One region of the Bradyrhizobium daqingense genome, then DNA from elsewhere that is predicted to be linked to it. Evidence: riboswitches for the same ligand, from Rfam matches in the RefSeq annotation. Region 1 holds a riboswitch; each other region holds the start of a gene.
The links. Region 1 has a riboswitch for cobalamin ahead of LPJ38_RS07180 (ribonucleoside-diphosphate reductase subunit alpha). Riboswitches for the same ligand answer to the same signal wherever they lie in the genome.
Positions count from the first base shown of each region.

Region 2: linked by a shared signal. The riboswitch ahead of metE (5-methyltetrahydropteroyltriglutamate--homocysteine S-methyltransferase) and the one ahead of LPJ38_RS07180 (ribonucleoside-diphosphate reductase subunit alpha) in region 1 are both predicted to bind cobalamin.
Region 3: linked by a shared signal. The riboswitch ahead of LPJ38_RS19120 (DUF1636 family protein) and the one ahead of LPJ38_RS07180 (ribonucleoside-diphosphate reductase subunit alpha) in region 1 are both predicted to bind cobalamin.
Region 4: linked by a shared signal. The riboswitch ahead of LPJ38_RS37545 (hypothetical protein) and the one ahead of LPJ38_RS07180 (ribonucleoside-diphosphate reductase subunit alpha) in region 1 are both predicted to bind cobalamin.

Region 1 covers NZ_CP088014.1:1,542,015-1,549,335, forward strand. Annotated here, with positions in the region: gene LPJ38_RS07165 (GNAT family N-acetyltransferase) at 1,218-1,859, shown strand; one part of gene LPJ38_RS07170 (IS5 family transposase) at 2,124-2,545, opposite strand; one part of gene LPJ38_RS07170 (IS5 family transposase) at 2,545-2,884, opposite strand; partial or broken gene LPJ38_RS07175 (transposase) at 3,131-3,277, shown strand; cobalamin riboswitch at 3,403-3,573, shown strand; gene LPJ38_RS07180 (ribonucleoside-diphosphate reductase subunit alpha) at 3,678-5,621, shown strand; gene LPJ38_RS07185 (ribonucleotide-diphosphate reductase subunit beta) at 5,612-6,685, shown strand; gene LPJ38_RS07190 (hypothetical protein) at 6,973-7,230, shown strand.
Region 2 covers NZ_CP088014.1:7,501,819-7,509,139, forward strand. Annotated here, with positions in the region: gene metE (5-methyltetrahydropteroyltriglutamate--homocysteine S-methyltransferase) at 807-3,152, opposite strand; cobalamin riboswitch at 3,254-3,455, opposite strand; gene LPJ38_RS35740 (nodulate formation efficiency C protein) at 4,464-5,189, shown strand; gene LPJ38_RS35745 (hypothetical protein) at 5,744-6,094, shown strand; gene LPJ38_RS35750 (thermonuclease family protein) at 6,315-7,031, shown strand; gene LPJ38_RS35755 (carbonic anhydrase) at 7,040-7,321, shown strand, end outside.
Region 3 covers NZ_CP088014.1:4,038,755-4,046,075, forward strand. Annotated here, with positions in the region: gene LPJ38_RS19110 (cobyric acid synthase) at 1-493, opposite strand, end outside; gene cobO (cob(I)yrinic acid a,c-diamide adenosyltransferase) at 501-1,136, opposite strand; cobalamin riboswitch at 1,177-1,398, shown strand; gene LPJ38_RS19120 (DUF1636 family protein) at 1,493-1,867, shown strand; gene cobW (cobalamin biosynthesis protein CobW) at 1,864-2,913, shown strand; gene cobN (cobaltochelatase subunit CobN) at 2,913-6,161, shown strand; gene cobG (precorrin-3B synthase) at 6,158-7,321, shown strand; gene LPJ38_RS19140 (precorrin-8X methylmutase) at 7,321-7,321, shown strand, end outside.
Region 4 covers NZ_CP088014.1:7,926,644-7,933,964, reverse strand. Annotated here, with positions in the region: partial or broken gene LPJ38_RS37580 (hypothetical protein) at 75-317, opposite strand; partial or broken gene LPJ38_RS37575 (IS6 family transposase) at 716-1,523, shown strand; gene LPJ38_RS37570 (glycoside hydrolase family 12 protein) at 1,812-2,618, shown strand; partial or broken gene LPJ38_RS37565 (IS21 family transposase) at 2,700-2,878, shown strand; partial or broken gene LPJ38_RS37560 (hypothetical protein) at 2,942-3,013, shown strand; partial or broken gene LPJ38_RS37555 (IS110 family transposase) at 3,074-3,364, shown strand; gene LPJ38_RS37550 (class I SAM-dependent methyltransferase) at 3,558-4,973, shown strand; gene LPJ38_RS37545 (hypothetical protein) at 5,375-5,821, opposite strand; cobalamin riboswitch at 6,198-6,399, opposite strand; gene LPJ38_RS37540 (transposase) at 6,637-6,759, opposite strand; gene LPJ38_RS37535 (hypothetical protein) at 7,160-7,321, shown strand, end outside.

The DNA.
Region 1 (7,321 bases):
ACCCGGGCCAACTCAGCATCAAGGGCGGATAGATCCCTACCTATTCTGGGGAGGTCTTCGCTACATTGCCTTCTGATATGCTGCCCCGACGACTACAGTTTTCCAAGACAGAACGAAACAACATGACTCACCACGTGGATCTCGGACCTGGTGTGGCAAGCATACCAGCGCCAAGAAATCTTCCAAACCGTTCCGATCAGGGAGTGAGTTGGAACAAGTCCTACGAAGCCATCAACGCTTGTGGCCAAAAACCTCTTTTACGAGAGTTACTCACGCAACTACGTCAGCCTGCTGTCTTTCCCACTATGGCAAGGATCGCGGCGGATACAACTGACCTGGGCGTCAAGTACGACGAGGGCACGACAGCAACGTTTTCGCTCGATAGAGCTAACGCCGTTGTGCGAGCGATCGACACGCCTGACGATCAATCAATGCACGAAAGCTCTCGCGCGATCCCAAGTTGCGTTGTTCAGTAGGTCGACGGCGGCAGCGTCGTGGTATCCAGTCCCGTTGCCTTGATCCGACAATCGCGAATCGCGGCGATGATGCGCCGAGACAAGAACATCAAGGAGCGCGGACAACATGCGATAATTGGAAAGCCGCTGTACTACGCATATGAGTCTCGCAGACGAAAGCTCTCTCTGCCGGTGACCGCGGACACGACGTTGGCAATGGAGGTTTCGCACTTAGCATGTGTTTTGACCAAGAAACTTACGAGAACCGCTCAATACGAGACGAGGTGATGATTCCTTGCCTAGTCTGGACCTCGACGCGCGACACTTGGCTGGCTGTTTGCTCGTGCCGGAGCCCGGTTCAGGCAGCCATCGCCCGATGTTCGCCATGCCCTGACTTCTTCGCACTTGCAATATCAAAGGCGTCCTCATGTCATTCCCTTCGCGGACGGTTGCAGGCTGCCGAACCGTGTCGACCTTGAGAACGTCGGAGCTTCCTTGGGAAGGGCGGGGCGGGTTCCAGATAGGGCGTGGAAGCGCAGAAGCCCGCCAGGAATATGTAGATCCAAGCATTGCCTACCAAGGAGCCTTCGTCCGAAGTGGCCGTCAAAGTCAGCCGTCTGAGACAGGCGGAGATCTCGGAAGGGAAACCAAATGCACCCGGCGAGTCCCCGTCGGTGCATCCATTCCGCTCACCGTCAGATGTGTCGATGCCATGCTCCTCCTTGGAAGGCCAATGCCAAAACAGAGCCCCGAAACGACTTCATGACAGAAGAATCAGATATCAGATCTGCGAACGCAAACATTCGTGCAAGCACTGTCTGGACAATTGTGCTCGGCTTTGCCGCGGATCCGTTGATGCGTTGGAGCTGGCCTGACCCAAGGCAATACCTTAGAAGCATGCCTCAGTTCATTGACGCCTGTGGGGGCCGAGCATTTGCACATGGCACAGCCTACGTCGCGGGAGAGATTCGTGGCGCGGCCCTGTGGCTGCCTCCCAACGTGCAGCAAGATGAGGAGGCATTGGATGCAATCATGGCGCTATCCCTGCGCCCGGAGATTACCGAGGATATGGCACACTTGCGGCGGAGAATGGCCGAACATCGTCCCCACGAGCCACATTGGTATCTGCCACTCATTGCCGTCGATCCGAACTGGGTCGGAAAAGGGCTTGGCACGTTGCTGATGAACTACGCCCTTCAACGATGCGATGAGGACGGCATTGTTGCCTACCTCGAAAGTTCGAACCCTGAAAACATTCCCTTTTACCAACGTCACGGCTTCAAGGTCGTTGGTGAGATACAACACGGTTCTTCGCCGCCGCTCACGCCAATGTTGCGAACGGCTTCATTCCGACCCAGCAAGGCCGCGCCGCCGGATCGGCTCGTCACCCAGACTCAAGCATAGCTCCGCCTCATCCCGTTAGGATTGATTGCCAATAACCTGACATGACCGCGTTCGGTCAGGACGGCTTATGTTCGCGGCCAGACAACTGAGCACGTGAGGCGGCTCGCCGGGCCTGCGAAAAGCATACCAATCGTCTCTTCGGCAAAGTTGGCACGTCTGATGTGAGAGCTGGCGGGGTCAAATCCACTAAGCTGGGATATTGCCACGGGCGGCTGCATCGATTTGCGGTCGGGCTCCAGACAATTTTTGATCTAGGGTCCAGACTCAATTGAGCCAATATGCGACGAGAGCGGCGAGATGAACAGCGGCCAAAAAATTACGGGCGAGCTTGTCATATCGCGTGGCGATGCGCCGGAAGTCCTTGAGCCTGCAAAAGCAGCGTTCGATGACATTTCGTCCTTTGTAGGCGCGTTTGTTGAAGCGATGGATGACGACACGGTTAGATTTATTGGGGATTACGGGCTTGGCGCCACGACGAATGATTTCGCCGCGAAGCTTGTCGCCATCATACCCTTTGTCGGCGAGGAGCACGCTCATGGGTGGCGCGAGCGCCAGGACATCGGGAGCCGCAGCGATATCGGCATCCTGGCCTGGAGTCAGATGCAGGACGACCGGCCGGCAGAGCGGATCGCTCAGCGCATGGATTTTTGTCGTGCGGCCTCCGCGCGAGCGGCCGATTGCTTGATTGTGCTCCCCCCTTTTCCGCCGGAGGCACACCGGTGAGCTTTAATCGAGGTCGAGTCGAGCGACAGTACGACGCCGTCTTCGCCAGGCTTGGCCAGCGCTTCGAAGATTGCGCACCATCGTCCTCGCTTGGCCCAGCGATTGAAGCGATTGTAGATCGTCGTGTAAGGGCCGTATTCACGTGGACAATCACGCCATCGTGCACCCGATTGCAGCATGTGAATGATGCCGCTGACGATGCGTCGGTCGTCGTCCCGATCCGGCCCCGTCAGTCCCCTCGGCAGATGCGGTTCGATACGCGCCCATTGCCTGTCGTTCAGCCAAAACAAACCAGCGCGCATTCTCTCGCCCCCGAATCAACACGTAGGCAAGAGAATCACGTGGCGCTATTTAGGTACAGACCCTAAGGCCACAGAAAGCGATGAATGGCGAGACGCGTATGGCTACCGAAACCCGATCCGGCCCAACTCAATTCGCGGACCGCGAACCGATCGATGCCAACATTCAGGATGTCCAGGGTTGCTGTTCCCCTGTTGGAGAATTTGCGACGCCACTTCCAAAGGTTTGAGCACATCTTGGCCGATCGCAGGCGCTGGGTCGTCGAGCGCACCTTTGCGTGGCTCGGCAGATGTGGGCATCTCTGCAAAGACTTCGAAGGTTCCGCCGCTACCGAGCTCGCCTGGCCGCTCGTCGCCCATCTGAGGCTCCTAACTCGCCGATTGGCCAGGCCTTGAGACATCTATGTTTTTTGAGTGAGGCTCTCAGGACAGGCGCTCGGCGAATTTCGAACCTCGACCTCGGGGCTGCTCCAACTGGTTAACTTGACTGTGCCGTCTTGACGAGTCTGGGCAAAGGCTTCTATATGTGGTGTCGTAGTGGTTTTAAATTCGCATATATGGTGGCACGGTGTTAGGGGGGAACCCATTGTGTCGGCAGCGGCTATTCCGAGGCATTAGCGCGACAGCGCTGGGAAGGCCGACAGCCGCAGCGACCCGCGAGCCAGGAAACCTACCGCGACAGAACCCATGTCCTCGGGCGGGGTGCCCGGTGGGTCGCTTGCAGCCGGGGACATTTGCCCGGTCCCCTCGCAAGTCGTCCGCACGGTCCCAGCCCCCAAATATCACGGGGTTGCCGATGTCGGCGTCTTACGATTTCGATCAGTATGGTCATCTCATTGAGCTGCCGAGTGTGCGGCAGCCCTCAGCGCAGGCAAAGCCTACCACACCTGAACTGTGTCTTGTGCAGCCCCCAGCATTGCCGGCTCCCCTGCCGAGGCCCCCCGCGCGATCGCCAACTCCGTCTGACCTTTCGCTCGATCGGTCGCGCGACGACCTGCTGACCTCGTTTGGTAGGCTGACGCTGACCGACCGCTATCTGCTCGCCGGCGAAGGCCTCCAGGACATGTTCGCCCGAGTGTCTTGCGCCTTCGCGGACAATGTTGCGCATGCCCAACGTCTATATGATGCGATGTCTCGGCTGTGGTTCATGCCGGCCACACCGGTGCTCTCCAACGGCGGCACGACGCGCGGCCTTCCGATCTCGTGCTTCCTTAACTCAGTGTCGGACTCGCTCGAAGGCATCGTCGGCACCTGGAACGAGAACGTCTGGCTTGCTTCCAATGGCGGCGGCATCGGCACCTACTGGGGTAATGTTCGCTCAATCGGCGAGAAGGCGAGGGGCGGCGTCACCTCGGGCATCATCCCGTTCATCCACGTCACGGACGGCCTCACGCTGGCGATCAGCCAGGGCTCGTTGCGGCGCGGCTCGGCGGCGGTCTATCTCGATATCCACCATCCCGAGATCGAGGAGTTCCTCGAGATCCGCAAGGCGTCTGGTGACTTCAACCGCAAGAGCCTCAACCTACATCACGGCATCAACGTCACCGACGAGTTCATGTGTGCCGTGGGCGCCGGCACCGCATTCGCTCTGCGCAGCCCGAAGACTAACGAGGTCGTCCGCGAGATCGACGCCCGCCAGCTGTGGCAACGCATCCTTGAGAACCGGCTGCAGACCGGCGAGCCTTATCTCTTGTTCATCGACACCGTGAACCGTGCGCTCCCCAAGCACCAGCGCGAGCTCGGCCTCGAGGTCTCGACCTCCAACCTGTGCAGCGAGATTACCCTGTCGACCGGCATCGATCATCGCGGCGAGGAGCGCACCGCGGTTTGCTGCCTGTCGTCGCTCAACCTCGAGACCTGGGACCAGTGGAATGAGGAGCCCGGCTTCATAGAGGACGTCATGCGCTTCCTAGACAACGTGCTCACGCACTTCATCACGGTGGCGCCGGACGGAATGAAGCGTGCCCGCTACGCCGCCCTGCGCGAGCGCTCCGTTGGCCTCGGCGTCATGGGCTTCCACTCGTTTCTCCAGGCCAAGGGCATTCCAATGGAGGGTACCTTGGCCAAGTCATTCAATCTGAACATGTTCCGAAAACTCCGTCGCGAAGCCGACGCCGCATCCGTGGCGCTCGCTCGCGAGCGTGGCCCGTGCCCGGATGCCCTGGAACGCGGCGTGATGGCGCGCTTCAGCCACAAGATCGCAATCGCGCCGACCGCCTCGATCAGCATCATCTGCGGGGGCACCAGCGCCTGCACTGAGCCGATCCCGGCCAACATCTACACCCACAAGACGCTATCCGGCGCCATCTCGGTGCGCAATCCGCACCTCGCTAAGGTGCTGGCCGCGAAAGGCGCCGACACCTCGGCGACCTGGGAGTCGATCATCGCGCACGACGGATCGGTCGCCCATCTCGACGTCCTGTCGGAGCACGAGAAAGCGATCTTTCGCACCGCCTTCGAGATCGACCAGCGCTGGATCGTCGAGCTTGCCGCCGACCGCGCCGCGTTGATTTGCCAGAGCCAGTCGATCAACCTCTATCTGCCGGCCGACGTCGATAAGTGGGACCTCCACATGCTGCACTGGACGGCGTGGAAGCGTGGGGTGAAGAGCCTCTACTACTGTCGATCAAAGTCGATCTCGCGCGCGGCGTTCGCCGGCAAGATTGCCGGGGATGCAACGCCGACGCAGCAGCCGGCGCGGCAGCGCACCGACTATGAGGAGTGCCTCGCATGTCAGTGATCGATCTATCGCGCGCCGATCCGCGCACGTTGATCGGCAAGGGACGCGTCGGCCTCCTTGACTCGACCGGCAGCTACGACGTCGATCGCTATGCCTGGGCTTACGAGTTCTGGAAGCGCCAGCAGCAGACCCACTGGATGGGCGAGGAGGTGCCGCTCGGCGCCGACCTCAACGACTGGGCTTCGGGCCGCGTCACCGACAGCGAGCGCGCGCTGCTCACCCAGATCTTCCGTTTCTTCACTCAGTCGGACATCGAGGTCGGCGACAACTATTTCAAGCGGTACATTCCGATCTTCCAGCCACTCACCGTCCAGATGATGATGGCCGCTTTCACTAACATGGAGACGGTTCATATCGACGCCTATGCCCTGCTACTCAAGACGCTCGGTATGCCTAAGACCGAGTTCGAGGCATTCCGCGGCTATGCGCAGATGCGCGCCAAGGCGGACTACATGCACGAGTTCGGCGTCGACAGCGTGGCGGATGTCGCCCGTACCCTGGCGATGTTCGGCGCCTTCACCGAAGGCATGGCCTTGTTCGCCAGCTTCGCCATGCTGCTCAACTTCCCACGCCACAACAAAATGAACGGCATGGGACAGATCGTAAGCTGGTCAGTGCGCGACGAGAGTCTCCACTGCGAGGGCATCATCAAGCTATTTCACGAATGGCACCGCGAAACCGGCGCGGTGACGCGCCCCGTCCGCGACGACATTGTCGACGTAGCCAAGACCATGGTGAAGCTGGAGGAGAACTTCGTCGAGCTCGCCTTCGGCCTTGGCAAGATCGAGGGGATGCTGCCTGAGCATATCCACGCCTACGTCCGCTACGTCGCCGACTGGCGACTGGCCCAACTCCGGATTGCCCCGGTCTTCGGCTTCTTCGAGGCGAAGGAGGGCGGGTTCACCCAGCTCAAGGCGCATCCGCTGCCGTGGCTCGTCGAGATTCTCAATGGCGTCGAGCACGCCAATTTCTTCGAGCAGCGCGCCACGGAGTACTCCAAGGCGGCGAGCCGCGGCAGCTGGGACGGAGAAGACGGGGTGTGGGCGACTTTCGGCCGTATCTAGCCCATTTTATTCATGCTAGCGGCATTGACAGCGGCAGGCGCCGATAGTCGTCGCCGTCACCCGCCAGCATGACAAAGGCATAGAACCGGACCTCCTCATCGTGGCGTCTTGATTGCAGCGCGACAAAGCCGGACACACAGATGGTTTGTTGGGTTAAGCCGGTACATGCGCTCCATTGCTGATGGCGGCTAGGGTTTACAGTATTTCCGCAGGTCGGTGAGGTGGGTCTCGTCAACCACCTTCATGAAGTCAATCAGCGCAACACGGCTACGCCCTTGAGCAGACGAATGTTCTCGATGATCGCCACGGCCGCCCCCCTCTTAGGGCTAGAGGGGATTACTATCACGCAATCGGAAGTTGTAAAGAGGGGCAACCCTGTCAAAGGGGGTCATCTTCATTGCAGCCCGGTCGGATCAGGCAAACCGATTTGTTCTTCATCCCCCTTCGCGTTTGATTTCGTCGCCGACCCACTGGCGGTCTTCCTCGGCCGTGGCTTCGCGGAGGTGATCTACTACGAGCAGACGCTGGCAATGCGGCTCGGATGACAGCCGCGTTTCTGTCCTAACACAAGAGTTCCGCTTCAGCGCTGCCGATCCACCTCTCGAGATTTTGCATCCGCTCTCCGAGGCGCTCCCA
Region 2 (7,321 bases), 2.0 Mb from region 1:
GGCGTCGGCCTGTCCGCGCAGAACCCAAGCGATGTGCGCAGTGTTAACAAGGTATCTGAATTTGTCACCCCGCAGCTATGAACACCGGCCAGGATCTAATGATCTGACATGGGAGCAGCTTGGAAAGGCGCCGCCCTTCGATCAGGATCTGGAGATTGCCGTGATCGAGGGTAATTCAATTCACCGGGTGGTCTTTCCTTGCCGCCGGATCTTCGGCGGATGGATCAACGCGAATACCGGAGAGCAAATCGCGGTGCGGCCGACGCATTGGCGTATGTGGCCCGGATAGCGCCGTTATCCCAAATGGATTGGTGTGAGTTGGGGTACGGACTGCCTTCGCCGTCCTCTCTTCTGAAACTATCTCGTGGATCGAATGAGGGAGCCTGACGGCATCTCCGAGCGGACCGAATCCGCGCCGAGTGCCTTGCGGTGTCCGTCAAGCATTAGTTTTCTCATTGCTGTCGCGGCCGTTGCCAACGTGCCCATGAGCGACAAATCTCGGCGTAAATTTCCAAATCTCAACCTATACGGCCGCGTACCACGGCATGATTAGCTGCAATACACTTCTGCTTACATGGGTTGCAGATTTTCGGCGAATGTTGTCGCCGTGATCGAGCAGCCGGCAATTCTACCCCGGCCAACGAAACTAGCGCAACGCGTCACCGTCTTTTCTCCGAGACCGTACCTTCCCCGGTCCACGAAGTGGACCGGGCATCATGTCGGCGGCAATGGTAGCCTCGATATTGTGGAAAGCGCAAATCACCACAACCGAATTAGCTTTGTTGAGAACAGACCGGAGCTCGGGATCAACCGATTTGCGGATCGGATGCAGCGCGCAGTTCGCGCGCGGCAGCGACCATGTTGGTGAGCGCCGGCCGAACCTCCTCCCATTTGCGCGTTTTTAGGCCGCAGTCCGGATTGACCCAAAGCTGCGAATCCTGCAAACGCGTCCGAGCTAGCACCATCAGCTCCTTCATTTCGCCCGTCTCGGGGACGCGTGGAGAGTGAATGTCGTACACGCCCGGTCCGATTTGATTTGGATATTCGTACTTCCTGAACGCATCCAGTAGCTCCATTTTCGATCGCGACGTCTCGATTGAAATGACATCCGCATCCATTGCAGCGATCGCACCGATGATGTCGTTAAACTCTGAGTAGCACATATGTGTATGGATTTGCGTTTGATCGGTAACGCCCGATGAGCAGAGGCGGAAGCAATCTCCGGCCCAATCGAGATATGCCTTCCAGTCCGACCGGCGCAATGGCAATCCTTCGCGGAGTGCAGCTTCGTCGATCTGTATTATGGCTGCACCGGCATTCTCGAGATCGCGGACTTCATCGCGCATCGCGAGCGCAAGCTGACGGCAGACCTCGCTTCTAGGAATATCATCGCGAACAAACGACCAGTTCAGGATCGTCACCGGTCCGGTCAACATCGCCTTCATCGGCTTACCAGTTAGTGATTGCGCGTAGCGCCACCATTCCACGGTGATCGGCTTCGGCCGCACTACATCGCCAAACAGGATCGGGGGCCTAACGCAGCGCGAACCATAGGACTGAACCCATCCGTTCCTTGTAAATGCGAAGCCGGCGAGTTGCTCGCTGAAGTACTGCACCATGTCATTACGCTCGAATTCGCCATGCACGAGGACGTCAAGACCGATGTCCTCCTGCCAACGTACGGCGCGGGCTATCTCCTCTTTGAGGAACCTGTCGTATTGCTCCTCGCTCATCGCACCTCGCGCATGCGCCGCGCGAGCATTTCGCACCGCTGCGGTCTGCGGAAACGATCCTATCGTCGTGGTAGGAAAAGCCGGCAGTCCAAAGCGTTCCCTTTGGATCTCGGAACGACGGGCAAACGGGGTGGCGCGCTGGCGCATCGTCTGATCGATCGCCCTCATTCGGACAGCGACGTTGGCATTATGGATCTTCGGCGAGGTCCGGCGGGCAGTCGCGGCGCATTCCGACTCGGCAAGAGCTAGCCCAACATTCTGGTCGCCTGCGAGTACCCGCGCCAGGATCGCAAGCTCACGCATCTTCTGAACCGAGAAAGCAAGCCAGCTCTTGACGTCGGACGCGAGCCCGGTCTCGAGTTCAACATCGACCGGCACGTGAAGCAGCGAGCAGGACGGAGCGAGCTGTACACGGTGCCTGCCAAGCTTCGCAATCGAGGGCTTCAGCCGCTGACGGAGCGACGGCAAGTTCGACCGCCACACATTGCGGCCGTCGATGACACCGAGCGACATGACGAGATCACTTCGGCCGTCAGCAATGATCTGATCCAATAGTTCTGGCGCTCGAACCAAATCGACGTGCAGACCGGAAATTGGCAGGCTCAAGGCAGTATCCAGATTGTCGCCTAGGGCGCCGAAATAGCTCGCAAGCATGATCTTGATAGCGGGTCCCTCCTTTGCGAACCGGTTATAGGCGTGCAGCAACGATTGTCGCGCCGCCTCATCCAGATCAAGGACCAGGCAGGGCTCATCAAACTGAACCCAACTTGCCCCTCGTTTGGCTAATTCATGCAGAAGGTCGATATAGACAGGTATCAGATCATCGAGGAGAGAGAGGGGCTGGAACGCGCTATCGGTACTCTTGCCGAGCTTTAAAAATGTGACCGGCCCGATCAGGACAGGGCGGGTCTGAAAGCCAAGAGCCCTGGCTTCCTCATACTCTTCGACGGGTTTGCGAGAGCACAGTCTGAACGCCTGTCCCCGGTAAAACTCGGGAACCATGTAGTGGTAGTTGGTATCGAACCACTTGGTCATTTCCTGCGCGGGCACGCCAGATCCCCGCGTACTCTGGTCGCAACTCGCATCCTGATCGCCGCATTGCGATCCGCGGGCCATGGCGAAGTACGTCTGGAGCGAAACGGATTCTCCGCTCGAGGCGTAGATCTCCGGGATGGCGCCAACCATGACACTTGTATCAAGCACCTGATCATACAGCGAGAAGTCGTTTGACGGAATGATCGTGACGCCGAGCGATTTTTGACGAGCCCAGTTCGCTGCGCGTAGGCCGGATGCGTCTTCGTACAACTGCTGTTCACTAATCTTTCCAGACCAGTAGCTTTCTAGAGCGAGCTTGAGCTCACGCCTTGGGCCGATGCGTGGCGTTCCGAGCGTAGCAACTGGAAGAGAGAGAGGAGACATCGCGTTAACCCCTGTTGGGGACAAAGGCCATGGCGGACGCAGGCAGGAGAAGTCGCGCGTGCGACGGCTGCTTGGCGTACCACCGAGACACCCCGCCCGTGGACCAATATATTGTCGGGGCCGGTCTCCTGGCTTGCTGGTCATCGCTGCTGTCCGGCCTTCCCGAAGCCGTGCAGGCTTCAGTGACATCGTTGGACAGCGGCTCGCCACTTACAGTTGCGGGGGCAGCGCCGGCATTTGCACCGGCTTCCCTCTTAGCTCCGGATCAATGGGAACCGGAGAACCTCGACGACTTGGATTATCGGCACGAGAACTCTTCCGTCAACCTCTCAGATTATGTGCAAGCTAATCTGCGACATCTGCTAGCCGAATGACCGTGCATCTCTGTGACTTACCACCATCCAGAAACATTCTCTAATCAGAGATGTCATAATCAGACATATCCTTCTCAGATACCGGAATAGCATCCGGAGCTGCCTTGAGGCGGAGCCGCACGCTAGATCGATGAAAGGGACAGAAGCAGCCTTCCGGCGGGAGTACCGACGTTTCTATCAGAATGCTTTCGATGCGGCCTTGCGATTTCCAGAGTTTCGCCCAGCACCTCGGCTAGCCAGCTATTCTCTCAACTAAAGGATCTGCAGCGAATAGGCCAAGGCACGTGGCGGAATTTAGCAACATACGAGGCGAGGGGTTGATTTGCGTGCCACCCAGACTTCAAAGCCGGGATCAAGCCGGCTTGGTGCCGCTGGCAATCATGCAGCTCGAACGCCGGCGGCACGATAGCGAACCACACAGCTCAATAGCGGCAAACGCACTTCCGTCCATCAGGCATCCGGCATCGAGGCGTTCAACTCTTCTGCTAAATATCCGGTGCGGGACAAGGATGCACAAGCTGCGGCGGATACACTGAATAGGAACACCGAAAACGTGCAAAGGTCAGAAAGTCGACAAGAGCGACACAAACTCTGTGAAAATTTCCGCCTATTGCCTGGCACGAAGAATGCAGACCCTCGGCATGCCCAGTCTCCTCCTGCTGGGCAGGTCCAGCTCAGCCAACTGACGCAGTCGCTGTCGGGGAAGTTAGCTGCGCATGACATACAGGGAGCGCCTGATCGCGCGGGACAGCCAGCGGGTGCCACGTCGCATCCCGTAAACTTCTTGCGATGGCTCATAGCAGGTTCGAGGTTGCCTGCTTTACAAGATGTTTGGATGAAACGCGATAGGCCGAGGGTTATGAAGAGAATGTCTGGAAGACCCGCGCTATGGCTTTGCTTGGTCGGATTTTTAATCTGCCTCGCCTGGCCGGCTGCCATGAGCAATAATATTCGGGCCAGCGACAGCCCCCTTGTCGAACGATTGAAGTCAACTTGGCGAGCGCAAGATGGTGAGACGATAGAACAAATTATCTCCAATGTCTCGAAGGTGGCACAGTTCGTGCCTCAAATGTGGGGCGTTATTGAACTTGGCCAAAACGACTTTATTTTCGTTTCGTGGACCAGACACCGGGACAACAAATCGGACGAACAGTACGTTATCACCTGGAAGATCGCCCTCGACGGCACGTTTGAACTTGCGTCGACTTATGCGAAGCCGATGGAATTGGGCTGGCGCGCCCTGGCGCTCTCCCTGATCGCCAGTGAAGTCGCAGATGGCGAAAGGGACGCAAATCTTCGCTTTCTGCATGATCCGGCCAACTTCAACTTCGTGGCCACCCCGCAAGGCCGGCTCGGCGATCTTCTGCGGCAGGGCCGCTGTACTATCATTGAACCAGTTGGAGTGGACTACTTACCGAAGCGGAATGGCAAACCGGCCGAGACGGGTGACGTGTGGCGCGTTCTGCTCTTGGTGAATTGTAGTATCCAAGGACCACGTTATTTTGCACACAACGGGGTCATCACTTTCGAAAAGAGAGAAGGACAGGATTGGGAGCCACAATCCTCCTTTGCCAAGCGCATCGCGAAATTTGCCCCTGGCTCCTGGTTCCAACGCACCGAGCCAAATGAAGAGGAAGACTTAGGAGAGCGAAGGCCCGAGTAAACTGCCGCAGAGCAACATCGCGCCGCAGTTCCTCCATGGCCCAGTGCCTCGGACCGACTGCAAGACATACGCGCTCGGCACTTGCTTTGTTTTAGCTTCCGCAACGGTCCGGGTGCCTTTCTCGCAGCAGTCCGGCCCGTCGCAAGAAGGTCGGCCGCGCGATTGCGTTTGTTCCGCCTAGTGTCAGCGGCGCGCACGAGCTTGCGAGATGTGGTTTTCCCGCCTTCACTCCAGCCGGTGTGAGGACACCACTGTGCGTGAGTATAGCAACGTCGAAGGCACCAGGAACTGGGTGTGAGACGAAACCGGCGAGGAAGTTACCGGGAGACGTTCACCGGTAGCGACCCGGCATACCGCTGAGCGCTTGCGCATTTCCGAGCGCGCAGGCCGGGAAGCTCAGGGGCCGTACGCAAGAAAACGTCGAGGACCAGACTGGCTCGACCCTAGCTTAGCTGGCACCCATTCGTCTGCATGTCATCGATCCAGATTTCGAAGCATGGAAAACGCCTGTTTAACTCTGCTCCACCTGCCCAGGTCGACATCAACGATCAATCTTGCCGGGCGTAAGAAGGTTAAGTTATGCGCGGGCGTCTACCCTGAACTCCATTGCGTCTTCTTCTAAATCGGCCAGAGAAAGCCAGACCGATCTTTTTCACATCTTTTCGTGTGAAGTGCGAAATTTCATTGCAGAACCGTTGGCAGCGGCCATTTTGCCGATGGAAACCGTCGCCAACCAGACCAAGGTTGATGCTCCACGCCTGACTCCAGCGCGAGCCAGCGCTTCATCGTCGGCCACTTTTTTTTGCAAAGACAACGTTCCGGGGTTCGGGTTTGTTCAGCATCGCCAGTTCGGCGCCGCCCGCGAGGATCTCCCCTCAGGTGGAGAGAGTAAAGCGCGGTCCTAGTGAGAGAGCCGCTGATGCTCGAAGAATAGCGCCGCACGCCCCAAAGAAATCACTTGATCCTTACGCAGCGTCAGGCCGTAGGTTCGCGTTCCGGCGAAGCCCTCATAAAGCGCGTCGGAAATGCCGGCGGAATAACGGACGTAACGCTGTCAAGCAGTCGAATGTATCGGCACCGTGTCGTGCGTGAAACGTGGATCAGGAGCGAAAGGTTGTTGTCGGGATGAAGAACCGCGGAATTATGTTCGCATTGCTCGCTCTCGTCACATCTCCGGTCTGCGCCGCGACGTTCAGCGGTGCTCCGCGCATCCTCGACGGCAATACGATCGAGATCGACAAAACCAACGTTCGGCTCTCAGGCATCGAAGCTCCTGAGACGGACCAGATTTGTCTCGACGTCGAGGGCCGGAAATGGGCCTGCGGCGTAGCTGCTCGCGACGAGCTTATCAAGCATTCAAATGGGCGAACCTGGGATTGTCATACCCAGAGAGTCGATGAGTACAGACGAGCCCTCGGTAACTGCTTCATCGAAGGCGAGAATGTGAACGTCTGGATGGTACGCTCGGGCTGGGCACTATCGACTGCTCCATCTCACGCTGTCTATGAGTTGGCGGCAAGCACAGCCCATACGGGACTGTGGTCGGGAGCGTTCATCGCTCCCTGGGACTGGCCTCGCCGCAATAAGGGCACGATTATCGTCGGCGCGTGGTCGGTTCCGATCGACGCGCAGGAAGTACTGCTCGGATCCGTCCTGCTGTCGGAACCGCCGTCCCCCGAGTGCCTGATAAAAGGCACTGTCGAGCGCAGCGGCGAGCGGATCTATCACCTGCCAGGGCAAGCCAGCTACGAACTAATCGACATGACGAAGAAGCGTAGCGAACGCTGGTTTTGTAGCGAAGCGGAAGCCGAAGCCACCGGGTGGCGTAAGGCCGTGCGTTGAGGCGACACATGCATGCAGCCAATTCTCCAAATATGTACCATTTAACCAGGACCGCGCGTTCGCGCCGTTCGCTGTTGTTGTTTGCTGCGTCGACAGTTTTCCTGCGATTCGGCAATAAGATCGCCGATGCGAAGGAAGCAAAAAGCACGCCCAAGCCAGATAACCTGCTGTCGCCAGATGCTGCCCTGAAGCGGCTGCTGATGGGAAACGAACGTTATGTCCAGGGTGCATCACGAGCCGACGATCTTAGGCGCGAGCGTTCGGCTTTGGTCGAAGGCCAAAATCCATAT
Region 3 (7,321 bases), 2.5 Mb from region 1:
CGCCGACCAGCACCACCGGCACGTCCGCCTTGCGTGCAAAGCCCATATTGGCGATGTCGGCCTTGCGCAGATTCACTTCGGCCGGACTGCCGGCGCCTTCGACCAGCACGAGATCGGCGCGCGTCTTCAAGCGCTCGAAACTCTCCAGCACCGCGCCCATCAATGACGGCTTCATCGCCGCATAGTCGCGCGCCCGCGCCGTCGCGATGCGCTTGCCATGCACGATCACCTGCGCGCCGACATCCGTCTCCGGCTTGAGCAGCACCGGATTCATGTCGGTGTGCGGCTCGACGCCGGCGGCGAGGGCCTGCAGCGCCTGGGCGCGGCCGATCTCGCCGCCATCGACGGTGACGGCCGCGTTGTTCGACATGTTCTGCGGTTTGAACGGCAGCACGCGCAGGCCGCGCCGCGTGAAGGCGCGCGCCAGGCCCGCGACGATGAGCGATTTGCCCACGTCCGAGCCGGCCCCCTGGATCATCAATGCGCGCGCCATCGTACCTTCAGAACTCGACGCCGGCCTGCGCCTTGATGCCGGAGCGGAACGGATGCTTGACCAGCGTCATCTCGGTGACGAGATCGGCGATCTCGATCAGCTCGTCCTTGGCGTTGCGCCCGGTGAGGACGACATGCGTCATCTCAGGCTTCTGCGTCGTCAGGAATTCGACCACCTCGGCGATGTCGAGGTAGTCGTAGCGCAGCGCGATGTTGATCTCGTCGAGCACGACCATGCGCAGGTTTGCATCGCGGATCAGCTCCTTGGCCTTCTCCCAGCCGGCGCGCGCGGCGGCGATGTCGCGAGCGCGGTCCTGTGTCTCCCAGGTGAAGCCTTCGCCCATCGCATGGAACTGGCAGAGGTCGCCGAAATGGCCGGTGAGCAGCCGACGCTCGCCGGTATCCCATGCGCCCTTGATGAACTGCACCACCGCGCAGGGAAAGCCATGGGCGACGCAGCGGACGATCATGCCGAAGGCCGAGGAGGACTTGCCCTTGCCGGCGCCGGTGTGGACGATGATGAGGCCTTTCTCGCCGCTCTTGGTCGCCATGATCTTGTCGCGGGCGGCCTTCTTCTTCGCCATTTTTTGGGCGTGGCGGGCGTCGGTTTCCTCGCCCGTTTGGGTCTCCGGTTCAGGCGTCATCGGTCCCGGTCCTTCGGCTTGACAAGTGGCGGCCGGCGGCAAATGGTGGGCCGGCGTTGGTTCCTGTCCTATGACAGGCGAAGAGGGAATGCGATAGGGCCCGAATCGACAAGATTTGGGTCCAAAATGCAGCCGCCCCCGCGACCGTGACCGGAGAGATGCCCGAAGCCACTGACTCCCGAGAGGGAATCGGGAAGGCGGGGATCGAAGGGCAAAACCCTGCTCCGCAAGCCGGGAGACCTGCCAGCGCGGACGATTTTGGACCGGCGGACGGGGTGTTCCGCGACGGGGAAACGGGCCTTTCGAATGCGGTCCGTGCGCCTCTTCGCTTCCCGCTGTTTATTCTGGAAGAGGCGATGACGGTTACACTTCACGTCTGCATTACCTGCCGCGCCGGCGAGACGCTCGGCGAGGGCGAGACCACGCCCGGCAAGCGCCTGCATGGCGCGATCCTCGACGCCGGCGTGCCCGACGGCGTCAATGTGGTTCCGGTCGAGTGCCTGTCGGCCTGCAGCCAGGGCTGTTCGGTCGCGCTCAGCGCGCCCGGCCGCTGGTCCTATGTCTATGGCCGCCTGTCGGACGTGAATGCGCGTGACGTGGTCGCGGGCGCTGCGGCCTATGCGGCCGCGCCCGACGGGCTCGTGCCCTGGCGCAGCCGCCCCGAAATCTTCCGCAAGCAATCGCTTGCCCGCATTCCCCCGATTCCCGCCGTGCCGGAGGCCGCCGAATGAACTCGCTCACAAAAGTCCCGGTGACGGTCGTCACGGGTTTCCTCGGCTCCGGCAAGACGACGCTGATCCAGCATCTGCTCGCCAATCCCGGCGGCAAGAAGCTCGCGGTGCTCGTCAACGAGTTCGGCAGCGAGGGCGTCGACGGCGAGATTCTGAAGTCCTGTGCGGACGCGAACTGTCCGGAGGAGAACATCGTCGAGCTCGCCAATGGTTGCATCTGCTGCACCGTCGCCGACGATTTCATTCCGACCATGGAGCAGCTCCTGGCGCGCCCGGTGCGGCCCGATCACATCCTGATCGAGACCTCGGGCCTGGCGCTGCCAAAACCGCTGCTGAAGGCGTTCGACTGGCCGGAGATCCGTTCGCGCATCACGGTCGACGGCGTGATCGCGCTGGCCGATGCCGAAGCCGTCGCTGCCGGCCGTTTCGCGCCGGATCCGGCTGCGGTGGAAGCACAGCGCGCCGCGGACGAGAATCTCGATCACGAGACGCCGCTGTCGGAAGTGTTCGAGGACCAGATCGCCTGCGCCGACATCGTGCTGCTGACCAAGGCCGATCTTGCCGGCAGCGCAGGGATCGAAGCCGCCAAGGCCGCGATCATCGCCGAGATGCCGCGCTCCGTGCCGATGCTGCCCGTCACCGACGGTGCAATCGATGCGCGCGTCATCCTCGGGCTGGGCGCTGCCGCGGAGAACGATCTCGCCGCGCGTCCATCGCATCATGACGGCGAGGAGGAGCACGAGCACGACGACTTTGCGTCCGTCGTGATCGACCTGCCCGAAGTGGCCGACATCGATGCGCTCGTGGCATCCGTCCAGAAGCTGGCGCGCGAGCAGAATGTGCTGCGCACGAAGGGCTATATCGCGGTCGCAGGCAAGCCGATGCGCCTGTTGCTGCAGGCGGTCGGCGAGCGCGTGCGCCATCAGTTCGACAAGCCCTGGGGCGCAGGTGTCAGGCAGTCGAAGCTCGTCGTGATCGGCGAGCACGGCGATATCGACGAGGCCGCGATCAAGGCGGGACTTGGTCTCTTGGGATCTGGTATCTGATGCACGTCGTCTTCCGCGAGAGCCGCGGTCTGGAGGAGACCGCGACGCCACGAGACATCGGCCAGGACCCGGCCGATCTCGTGGTGCTCTCGTATTCGGATTCCGACCTTGCCGCGTTCGCGGCCGGCTGGCGGCGTGGCCGCAGCAGCCTGCCGTCGCTGCGGCTCGCCAATCTGGCGGAGCTGCGTCATCCGCTGTCGGTCGACACATATATCGAGCGCACGCTGTCGCAGGCGCGCGGCATTCTGGTGCGGCTGATCGGCGGTGAGTCCTACTGGCCGTATGGACTAGCAGCGCTCCAGCAACTGGCGAAGGATCGGGGCATCGTGCTCGCCGTGCTGCCGGCGGACGGCCGCGACGACACGCGGCTCGATGCTTACTCCACCTTGCCGGTCTCGACGCTGCGCCGGCTCAAGGTGCTCTGCGACACCGGTGGCCCGGTTGCGGCACAAGCGGCGATCGCGCAGCTCGCGCTGGCCTCAGGCCTCTATGCAGGGCCGGTCGTCGGCGAGATGACCGTGCCGGAGATGGGATTCTATGATCCCGCGCGCGGCGTCATTGCTGCGCCGGGGAGCGGCGAGGGCAAGCCCCGGGCGCTGGTGACCTTCTATCGCTCCTATCTCACCGCTGCCGACACCGGCCCGGTCGACGCCTTGATCGCCGCGCTGCGTGCGAAGGGCTTTGACGCCTATGGCGTGTTCGTCACCTCGCTGAAAGCCCCGGGCGTTGCCGATTGGCTGCGCGCACATCTGGCGCAAAATCCTGCGGCGGCGATCGTCAATGCGACCGCGTTCTCGGCCCTGGGTGATGACGGCACAACGCCATTCGATGGCGCGTCCTGTCCGGTGTTCCAGGTCGCGCTCTCGACGGCGCGGCGGGAGGACTGGGCGGACTCGCTGCGCGGCCTCTCGCCCGGCGATCTCGCGATGCATGTCGTGCTGCCCGAAGTCGACGGCCGTCTGTTCGCGGGCGTCGTGAGCTTCAAATCCGCTGCGGAGCGCGACCCCGATCTGCAATTCTCGCATCTGGCCCATCGGCCCGACGAAGAACGTGTGAACGCAGTTGCCGCGCGCGTTGCCGCCTGGCGGCGTCTTGCTGGGAAGCCCGCGCGTGAGAAGCGGCTGGCGATCGTGCTGTCGAACTATCCGGGGCGCCCGCATCAGATCGCGCATGCGGTGGGTCTCGATGCGCTGGCATCCGTCGAGGCCCTGGTATCCGATCTCGCGGAGGTCGGCTTCGATCTTGTGCCAGTCCACGCGCTCGGCGAGATGCTGCTAAAGCAGCAGCTCACCTGGAGCGTTGCGAATTATCGCGAGGCGCTCTCGCGCATGCCGAAATCCCTGCAGGACGATCTCGCGCAAGCCTGGGGCGCGCCGGAGCATGATCCGAGCTGCCGCGACGGTGCGTTCCACTTCGCAGCTATCGCGTGCGGCAAGTCGATCCTCGCGGTCCAGCCCGAGCGCGGTGACGCGACGACGCGTGATGGCGACTATCACGATCTCAACCGCACGCCGCGCCATGGCTATGTGGCGTTCTATCTCTGGCTTCGGGAGCAGGGCCGCGATGCCTTGGTGCACATGGGCGCGCATGGCACGCTGGAATGGCTCCCCGGAAAATCCGTGGCGCTGTCGTCGGGCTGCTGGCCGGAGGCCCTGATCGGCGATCTCCCAATCATCTATCCCTTCATCGTCAACGATCCCGGCGAGGCCGCGCAGGCCAAGCGGCGCATCGGTGCCGTCAGCATCGGTCACCTGCCGCCGCCGCTTGCAGCGTCCGTCGTGCCGGAAGGCCTGCGCCGGCTCGAACGCCTGCTCGACGAATATTCGACGGCCGATGGTCTCGATCCCGCGCGCCGCCAGCGGCTGATCGCGGCGATCCGTGACGAGGCGCGCGCCGCAGGCCTCGAAGATGATCTCGGCCTCGATGCATCGGCAGCGCCGGCCGAAGCGATTCCGCGGATCGACCGCTTCGTCTGCGACCTCAAGGAAAGCCAGTTCGGCGCTGGCCTGCATGTGTTCGGTCGCGGCGCCTGCGGCGAGGCAGAGCGCGATGCGTTGCGTGCCGCGCTCGCAGGGCAGCGCGTTGCGCCGGGGCCGTCGGGCTCGCCCTATCGCGGGCGCCAGGACGTGCTGCCGACGGGGCGCAATCTCTTCGCCGTCGATCCGCGCGCGGTGCCGACGCCGTCGGCGCACGCGCAGGGCATCAAGCTTGCCGAAGAGCTGCTGCGCCGTCATTTGCAGGATCACGGCGACTGGCCGAAGGGCCTCGTCGTCGATCTCTGGGGCTCGGCGACGATGCGCACCGCGGGGGAGGAGTTCGCGATGGCGCTGCATTTGGCCGGCCTTGCGCCGCGCTGGGATCACGCCTCCGGCCGCGTCACCGGCTACGACATCATCGCGCCGGCCGAGCTCGGGCGTCCCCGCATCGACGTCACGCTACGGGTGTCCGGTCTGTTCCGCGACGTCTTCTCCGGCCTGGCGCAATTGTTCGAAGCCGCCGCCGAGGCACTCGCGAGCCGGGAGGATGAGGGCGACGAAAATCCCTATCGTCACCGCGCATCGCGAGTGTTCGCGCCGCGTCCCGGACAATATGGCGTTGGCCTGTCGGCGATCCCTGATGCCTTCACGCCCGAGACGCGTGATGCCGCCGGCGAAGCCTGGCTGTCGGCATCGTCCTGGGCATTCCAGGCGGATGGCGCGATGCAGCCGGATCGCGCCGGCATCGAGGCGCGGCTCGCCTCCGCCGACGCTTTCGTCCATGTGCAGGACCTGCCCGAAACCGATCTCCTGCTCGCCGCCGATTATGCCGCGCATGAAGCCGGCGTCGCCGCCGCTGCTGCCCATCTCGGTGCGGCAGGACCATCGCTCTATCGCCTCGACACGACGCGGCCCGACCAGCCGCACGCGCGCACGCTGACCGAGGAAATCTCGCGCGTCGTCCGCGCCCGCGCCGCCAATCCGGCCTGGATCGCCGGCATGATGCGCCACGGTTTTCGCGGCGCAGCCGAGATCACGGCAACGCTCGAGCACATGGCCGCGTTTGCGCATCTCGCCGACGCCGTGCCGCCGCATCTGTTCGATCTCTACTACGATGCGACGCTCGGCAATGACGACGTCCGCGCCTTCATGGCGCGCGAGAATCCGGCGGCGCTGGCCGCGATGGAGACGTGCTTCACCCGCCTGCACGAGGCCTCGCTCTGGCGAACGCGCCGCAATTCGATTGCGGCTGCGCTGCGGGAGGCCTCATGAATGCGTCTGCGGTCAAGGGCTGGTGCCCCGGCGCGCTGCGGCCGATGCAATCGGGCGACGGCCTCGTGGTCCGCGTGCGTCCGTTCGGCGGACGGCTGGAGGCAACGCAGATCGCGGGCCTTGCGGAGCTTGCCGAACGGCACGGCAACGGCCTGATCGACGTGACGAGCCGCGCCAATCTGCAGATCAGGGGCGTCAACGATCAGAGCCATCAACCGCTGCTCGACGGTCTCGCGCGCTTGGGATTGCTCGATCCCGACCAGGCGACCGAAGCGCGCCGCAACATCCTGGTGACGCCGTTCTGGAGCAGCGCTGACGACACGCAGGCGCTCGCAGCCGAGCTGGAAGAGGCGCTTGCCGACAGCAAGCTCACACTTCCCACGAAGTTCGGCTTCGCCATCGACGATGGCAGGTCGCGCGTGCTGGCCGGCGATTCCGCCGACGTGCGGATCGAGCGCGATCGCAGCGGCCGGCTCTTGGTCCGCGCCGATGGTGCGAGGCTCGGCCGCTCCGTCGGACGCGGCGCGGCCGTATCGACGGCGCTCGCACTCGCAAGCTGGTTCGTCACGTCAGACGGCATCACGGGCGGGCGAGGGCGCATGGCGGCCCACATCGCGTCCGGTGCGGCATTGCCCGGGACCTTGCGCGGCGAAACCGAGCCGGCGCCCGTGATGGCCGCGCTACGGCCCGGACATTATCCGCAGGGCGCGCTGGTCGGAGTTGCATTCGGACAGATGCTGCATTCGACGCTGCATCAGTTTTCGAGTTGCGGCCATGCCCTGCGCGTGACGCCGTGGCGGATGGTCCTCAGCGAAGGCAAGCGTGAGATGCCGAGCGGGGCTGGTCTCATCACCGCGCCGCACGATCCCGCGCTGCGCGTCATTGCGTGTAGTGGCGCGCCGCGTTGCCGCGAGGCTCACGCCGACACGCGCGCGCTCGCCGCCGCGCTCGCGCCGCGCATTGCGCCCGAGACGCGGCTTCACGTCTCCGGCTGCGCAAAGGGCTGCGCGCATTCCGGCACGGCCGCGGTGACGCTGATTGCGACCGGCACCGGCTTCGATCTCGTCCGCGGCGGCTCGACGCGCGACGAGCCCGCCCTGCGCGGTCTGAACGGCGCCGACATCGTCAGCGATCCCTCCATCCTGGTGGGAGGGCACTGA
Region 4 (7,321 bases), 1.6 Mb from region 1:
CGTTGTTGGCGATTTGAACAACATCAGACCTCTTGTCCCCATAACACCATACCGATTGCGGCGCTAAAGCATCGCTACCCTGCTGTTGGCTGATCTTCCTTATCCGCGCCGCGCATCACGATCTTCAGCGCATCATCCGGCAACGGCCGCTGCAATGCCTTTGCTTCATCCCGCGGCGCGCGCATCCATACGTCGCGCTCCTCATCGGTCGTCAGGAAGCCATAAACGAGGTGAGGGCCGGGGGCCGGCTTGGACTTGGTGCCCCGGTCGCCCTTGAACCCGGTCCAGATGCCCGCGATCAGATGGGCATGGCGGCTACCGGCCGGTTGTACACGCCGCTCGCGGGAGAGATCGACAGGCGCGCAGCCAGCCAAGGAGCAAGGTTGTGTTCCAGCCAGCCATGGCAATCGCTGATGAGCGATCCTCATCAGTGGTCGCGTTGTCGACCGTGGTGAGGCATCCGGGCGAAACTTTGCGCCGCAATGCTGCTCGAAGAACAGGGAGTCGTCCAGAAACCTGACGGCGTTTGCCCCTGAGGTTGGTGAGCGTGATTTTGGTTTGATGAGCGCTCATCCATGCGAATAAGTTGCTGAGAAACACGATGCCAGCAGGTCGGACAAAGCCGAGATTGCCGAAATCGTTGATGACCTCCGGCGGCCAGCCGTTGACGGCGTGCGCCGCAAGATCGGCCGCAACCTTCGACAGGGACAGTCCATTGAATGGTACCGTCAAATTAACGAATTGGAGCGGCGGAGGGGTAGACGACCGGCAGACCGCCCGGGACCCTCTTTATCGCCGCCATCGCACCGGAAGTGATCAGTTATCCCGTTTGGTTATATTTCCGGCTTCCCTTAAGCTTGCGGATGGTCGAGGAAATGCTGGCGGCGCGTGGCATTGGCGTGACCTATGAAACCGTGCGCCAGTGGGGACGGAAATTCGGCAAGCCGTTCTCCGATCGGATCCGCCAGCGCACTCCCCCTCGCGGTGACAAATGGCATCTGGACGAAGTCGTTATCTCGATCGCGGGCGAACAACATTGGCTCTGGCGCGCTGTCGACCAGAATGGCTTCGTTCCTGACGTCTTGATCCAGCGCCGAAGAAACTCGCGCGTTGCGCAGCGGCTCATGAAGAAGCTCTTGAAATCCGCCGGCACGCCGCCGCGCGTTATGATCACGGATAAGCTGCGTTCGTACGGCGCTGCGAGGGCGAAGATGGGCTTACACGTCGAACATCGCCAGCACAAAGCTCTCAACAATCGGGCCGAGAATTCTCATCAGCCGACGCGGCGACGCGAGCGGATCATGACGCGCTTCAAATCGTCCCGTCAGGCTCAACGGTTTCTGTCCGTTCACGATCAGGTCGCGAACCTTTTCCACATCCCCTATCCCGGCGCCGCCACCGCCGACTTCCGTCGTGCTTCGCGCGAGCGAGCCTTTGCGACTTGGCGCGAGATCTCCATGACAAGCGCTATCGCCGACTCTCGACCTCTGAGAATCGCCTCCTTCGGCTCGGCGGTCGATTAAGTTGACGATGCCCCCTGATGAGCCAGAGCCTCCCTTCTCGAAAAGCCTGATCAGTCTCAAATTGTCTGACGACGGACAATCGTTGCCACTGTCTCAGCCAGGCTGCTGTCATCCGAAAGACGGCAAATCCGGGCGCGGGTCCACCCTTCTTCCCGAGCTCGTCAGCTTCTCGAAAGCCAACCTTCCTAGCATTCAAGCCCGGTCTCTAGATGCCGATGCCGCCCATGCTGAACTAGGGGGCCCGCTAGTGGATCTGCAGGAGATTTTGTTATCAGAAAGGAGAGCTTTATGGATTCCAATCGGATAAGCGGTGCCGGCGCGCAAGGGTCTCCAACGGGTTACGTCCGGACACAGGAGGATCATGATCTATTTAGGCAGGCCGCGAATGAAGCCCGGTCATTATCATCTGCCGGGCCTGTGTCGGCACAGACGCCGATTTGGCGTTCGAGCGCTCCATACGGAAGCTTTTCACGCGATGGCTACTCTTGGAACAACGACGTATGGGGCCCGCACCCTGGGCCTCAGACGATTTCGGTGAGTGCAGCCAACCGGTGGAGCGTGTGGTCGAACCAGCCCAATACTCCTGGCATCAAGAGCTATCCGCACGTGGCTTTCAATATCGGGAAACCGCTCAGCTCAATCAACACTCTGAGCTCGAGCTTCAATCAGGAAGTTCCCACTGGCGGCGCCTGGGATGTCGCCTACGATATCTGGGACAGCTCAGACCGACATGAGATAATGCTCTGGACAAACTACACCGGAAACTCGGACGGGAGCGGCAACGTTAAGCCCATTTCATATCATTATGCCCCTTCCGGTGCGGCGATTCCGGTCTACAGCAATGTCAATGTAGGCGGGGCGACTTGGAACGTGTTTGAAGGCGAAGGCTCCGATGGTCACAAGGTCATCTCATTGCTGCGCACTTCGAAGACCAACAGCGGGACAGTGGACATCAAGAGTATCCTGCAGTGGATCAAGTCGAAGGGGTACTTTGGCGACATAAACGTCGGTAGCGTCCAATACGGCGTCGAGATTACCTCGTCCCCGGGGGGAAAGAACTTCAATTTCAACAACTGGTCCGTGACTTCGAAGTGAAGTCCGCGCGGGCGGTAAGGTGAGCTGCGCTATGCCAATGAGCCACGCTGACTGACGGCCTTGGCTTGCCGCTCACATCCCGACCGCCACGATCCCGGCCTCAACCGAACCTATGCCGAGATGGCAAGCCATTACGGCACGGCCATCTCGCAGCCCGGCCGCGGCGCCCAAAAGATAAGGCAAAGGTCGAAGTTGCGGTGCAAGTCGCGCAGCGATGGATTTTGGCGCGGCTGCGCAACCAACGCTTCTTTTCGTTGGCGTGACCTGCCACTGAGCATTTCCTCCAGAAGGATTCAGAGTCCGCCCCGAAGAAGGACGGACAGATGAAGCGAGCAAGGTTCACGGAAGAGCAGATTATCGCAGTGTCGAAGGCGCATGAGGCCGGGGCGAAGACGGCCGACCTAGCTCGCAAGCACGGGGTCTCCGAAGCGACGATCTACAATTGGAAGGCCAGCTCGCAATGGTTGGCACGCAAGATCGCCGCGATGGGGCATACCGTCCGCATTATTCCGGCTCAATTCGTCAAGCCTTATGTAAAGTCCAACAAAAGTGACATCATCGATGCCGCAGCGATCGCGGAAGCAGTGACGCGACCAACAATGCGCTTCGTCGAAATACGGTCGCCCGAACACATTGACCTGCAAGCGCTGCATCGTGTTCGCGATAGGATGATTTCGCAACGGACGTGCCTCATAAATCAGATGCGCGCTTTTTGCCTTGAATATGGGATCGCTACTCGACTCGGGAAGCGTCCGAGGGAGGGTGTTTCCTCCCTTCGGCCATCACCTTATCCGTTGACCGTCGGCTACTTTTCTGACTCAATCAAGCCGTTTATGGACCGGTCTTAACAACCTCGGGGGCGGCATGGATTCGATCCTTCGCGTTCTGATGCCCTTCTTCGGGCCGAAGAACTATTCTGAGATGCTCTAGAAGAACGCTTTGGCGGATTTCTGGCTGACCTTAGCCTGCTCGTTCCTGGTGAGGTACGATCCTTGGATTAACGGTCTTTTCTTGCGAGTTGAGCATCTGCCCGGCGTCAAGGAATTCGCCACGGCTATTAAAGCTCCTGAGGTGAACGTGGGCGGCTTCGCGCTTGCTTTGCTGGTGCTCATCTTCAGCAGGGTCACCCGATTCCATGATCGGATTTCGGACATATTTAAGATCAGGGCGAGGTTCGACCGCGCTAACATCCTTCTCCCTCTGGCTGTCATGTCGGGTGCGCAGATGTCGGCCCGTCAGGTGGCAAATCTCAAACGCGACCGCCATCCCCTCGTGAGAGCGACGTTCTACAAATACGCGTCCAGCCGAAGCGAACATCCGCTCGTCGACAAGCACGACATCGAAAGCGCATTGGAGGCTTGGCACATATTGGGTTGCCTTGGAGTGGCTCTTCATACTCACAGGCTTCGCGGTCTTATCCGCCTTCGCCAGGGCAGCTTGGTTTCTGATCATTTTTTGGACCGCCTCGATGGCCGCGCTTCTATTTATGCATCTTCGGTATGGATTGCTGGAACGAAGGGCGGATCCCCAGATCCAACAGATAGCCGGGAATGCCGAGGCAAGTGCAGGCAACCGCCAAGCATTCACAGAGGCGGCCATCTGATGTGGTACAAGATCGGGAAGGATATCATCGTCCGGAGCGAAAACGCAGCCAAGCCGGAAACACAGAGTTGGGCCTATCTTAAGAAGCTGATCTCGCGTCTCGAGCCAATTCATTCCAGCTTCGACTTTGGCTGCGGCAAACTGCGTTACGAACGGGCAATAGCCAAAACCACCGGCGAACTTGCGTTGGTGGATTCGGAAGTGCAGCTTTCAAGGGGTCAAATGATCCGCGGTCGTTCGACCACCATCCGCGATTACGTCGGCAAATCAAATCACGTCCACGCCCTCACCGTGGGTCAGTTTGCCTCCCATGACCGGAGATACGACCGCGGCTTCTGCATAAACGTTCTTTCTGTGATCCCATCGGCAAGCGTGAGACTTGGCATCGTTCAACTGATGAGAGCTAAGCTAAAGCCAAACGGCACTTGCTTGTTTGTGACGCTCTATCGCAATTCTGATTTTACAAGGATGCAGAATCTCCCGAATTGTCAACCATACGGCAACGGCTTCCTCATGGACTCGCTTAGGGGCCATTCCTTCTACGGCCTCATCCCGCCGGACGATCTCGCCGGATTGGTTAAGCGTGCAGGCTTCTCGGTCGAGTCGATCGTGCTGGATGAAGGCTCCGCATACCTGTGGGCCCGAACTCCGGACGGGCGACCTGGACCGATCAATTTCGAAATCCGTGAAACTGCGGAGAACTTTCAGATTCGATCTCAGCCAAGCGTGAGCAACCGCAGCTCGGCAAGGTAGACCAGGCCGGCAGAGACGGCGCTTGGATCCTGAGCAGCAGCCGCGGGGGCTCAAGTCACATCGACGACCTGTCCCGCTTAGGTTCGTCTGCTTCCGATAGTCGGCGATCTGCTGTCTGTAGTGGCCGATGCTCGGCGCATCCGGAGCCACGTCGCTCTTCCAATCGACGACCGCGTCGATGGCGCCGGCCTCGTCGAACGCGATCGCGTCAACCTGTCCGGAGAGCAGGACCTTGCCGCCTTCGTGAGTCTGGCTTCCGAACAACGGGAGCTCGGGGGCGAGACGCGGTCGCGGCGTCACGACGTCCGGAAGAGCGAGCGTCCGCAGCACCGTGGCGGTCAGTTCGACGGCGCTGATGCCCATCTTCGGATCCTCCGCCGGTTCGTGCCCCATCTGCCGGATCAGTTCCGCAGCCCGCGTTTCAAGTCCGCCCTGGCGTCGCAGGCTTCTCCGGTCAGCACCTCCTCGATTAGCTTGTGAAGGATGGTGCCACGCGTCGAACTTCTGAGAACGGCAGCAGGCTCCGCAGCGCCGGTTTCCGGAATTTCCCCGCTTTCGATCTTCGCTTCTGGCTCGTCCACCTGATCAAGTTCGCTCCGGCTCGGGCGACGCCAGATCACGGTCTTGCGCACATCGAAGATAGCGGTCGCCTCGGCGGCGAAGGTCTCGCGGGTCTGCCCGTTCTCTAGCGGCGTGACGTTCCTTTCCTTCGCGGTGCCGACGTCGTTCGGGTTGATCGCCGGGAGACCAGCCAGGCCCAAATCGACGAGCTTTGCCCAGCACTTGTCCGACAGGTCGGCGGAGTGCCTAGGCAGGATCAGCAGGTCGCGCGCCCGGGTCGCGGCCACGTACCAGAGGCGTACGCGCTCGCGCCGCTGCTGCTGCCGCGGTGACGGTGTTGCCCCACGGATTGGCCGAGGAGACAATCACGGATTGAGCAGTTGCGGAGGCTGTGCGGACGCCGATCCCGCTGCGGCGATCGAGGCCAGCACGATTCCTAGCGTCAATGCTGACCCGGACAGCCAGCGCTGTTTGAGCAGGATTGAAGTTGACGCCGAAACTCGCGCCGGCACGGCTACTACGTTTGAAATGAAAACGGTGATGACCACGGGCGAAACAAAAAGCCGTCACGCACATTCGCCGTGAGCGGCAGCCGTTCGCCCCGAATGCGGCAGATCTCGATCGGCTTTGCAACGTCTTGGAGCACCCCGCCCCTGCGTCAGTCCATGACCACGACCGGCAGCAAGGTTTCCTGGCTCGCGGGTTGACGCCTCCGACCACCTTCCCAGGTTCGAACGAACGAACCCAATGGCCCAACTGTCGTCGGCTCGCCGCTTACAGTTGCGGGGGCAGCTTCGGCCTTGTCCGTGAGGACGCACCGTATTCCCTTGATACGCCTTTCGGCGCTACCGATAACCAGACTGAAGGCCCCTCATAACCGAGTCAAGCAAGGGGCGTGAATCGAGTGCTGAGTGACACAACATGTGACAGTTTAGCCCGTCCTATTCGTGAGAGTGCGTTTTTCTAGTCCGATTGATGTGGCCGCACATCTGCTCTGACGAGGCGCACAGGATTGCCTTCGGCTTTTCACCGCCTGACGACCCGTACTTTGCAACGCGCTTGAGGGATAAGTTGGGCGAACGGGGGGCGGACGCCCCGCCGGTCAAGGACTGAGCGGCAGCAGCGCGCCGGGCAAGCCGCGGATCAGGTCGGCTTCGGGACATGCCGCGGCGAACGCAAGGCGAATGCGGCTCGTGGTCTCGACCACACGGGCAGCGAGTTTCAAGAGACTCCGCCTCGACGGCATTTGCGATGTTCGTTTCGATCTTCTCTAGCAAGATCGACCTGATCTGAGGATCGAGGGGCGACTCCGACGTCGAAAGCCCAGCCAAATGTCCCAGCTCTTTGATGCGGCCGTGATGGCCGGCTCGGGTGCCGTTTACATGTCTCAACCGTTCGCACAGTGTATCGAAGCCGGCTTGTCCGCCTATGATCGCCCTGCCTGTCGTGCTGAGCATGTCCGGTGTTAGCCCTGCGAGGTACTTCACGCTGACCCTGAACCGCGCGTCGCGATCTGCAAGGCAGAACGCCATTGCGACGATGGCGTCGAACAGCGCGGAATTCGAGAGGTCATGGTACTCCGCGGGGAGAAGCTTGCGCGCAGCCTGCTTACGGCTAGGGTCAGGGTGAACGAGACCAACCACGAAGTCGAAGGCTTCTTCGTCGGGAATCTCGACGAGAGATTGCTCGAAATCGCGCAAGTCGACGGTCGGAAGGAGCAGATGCGCCAACAGCTTCAGGCCGAACGGCAGCAATTGCTCCAGCAACTTGCTGGATCGGCGGGAGAT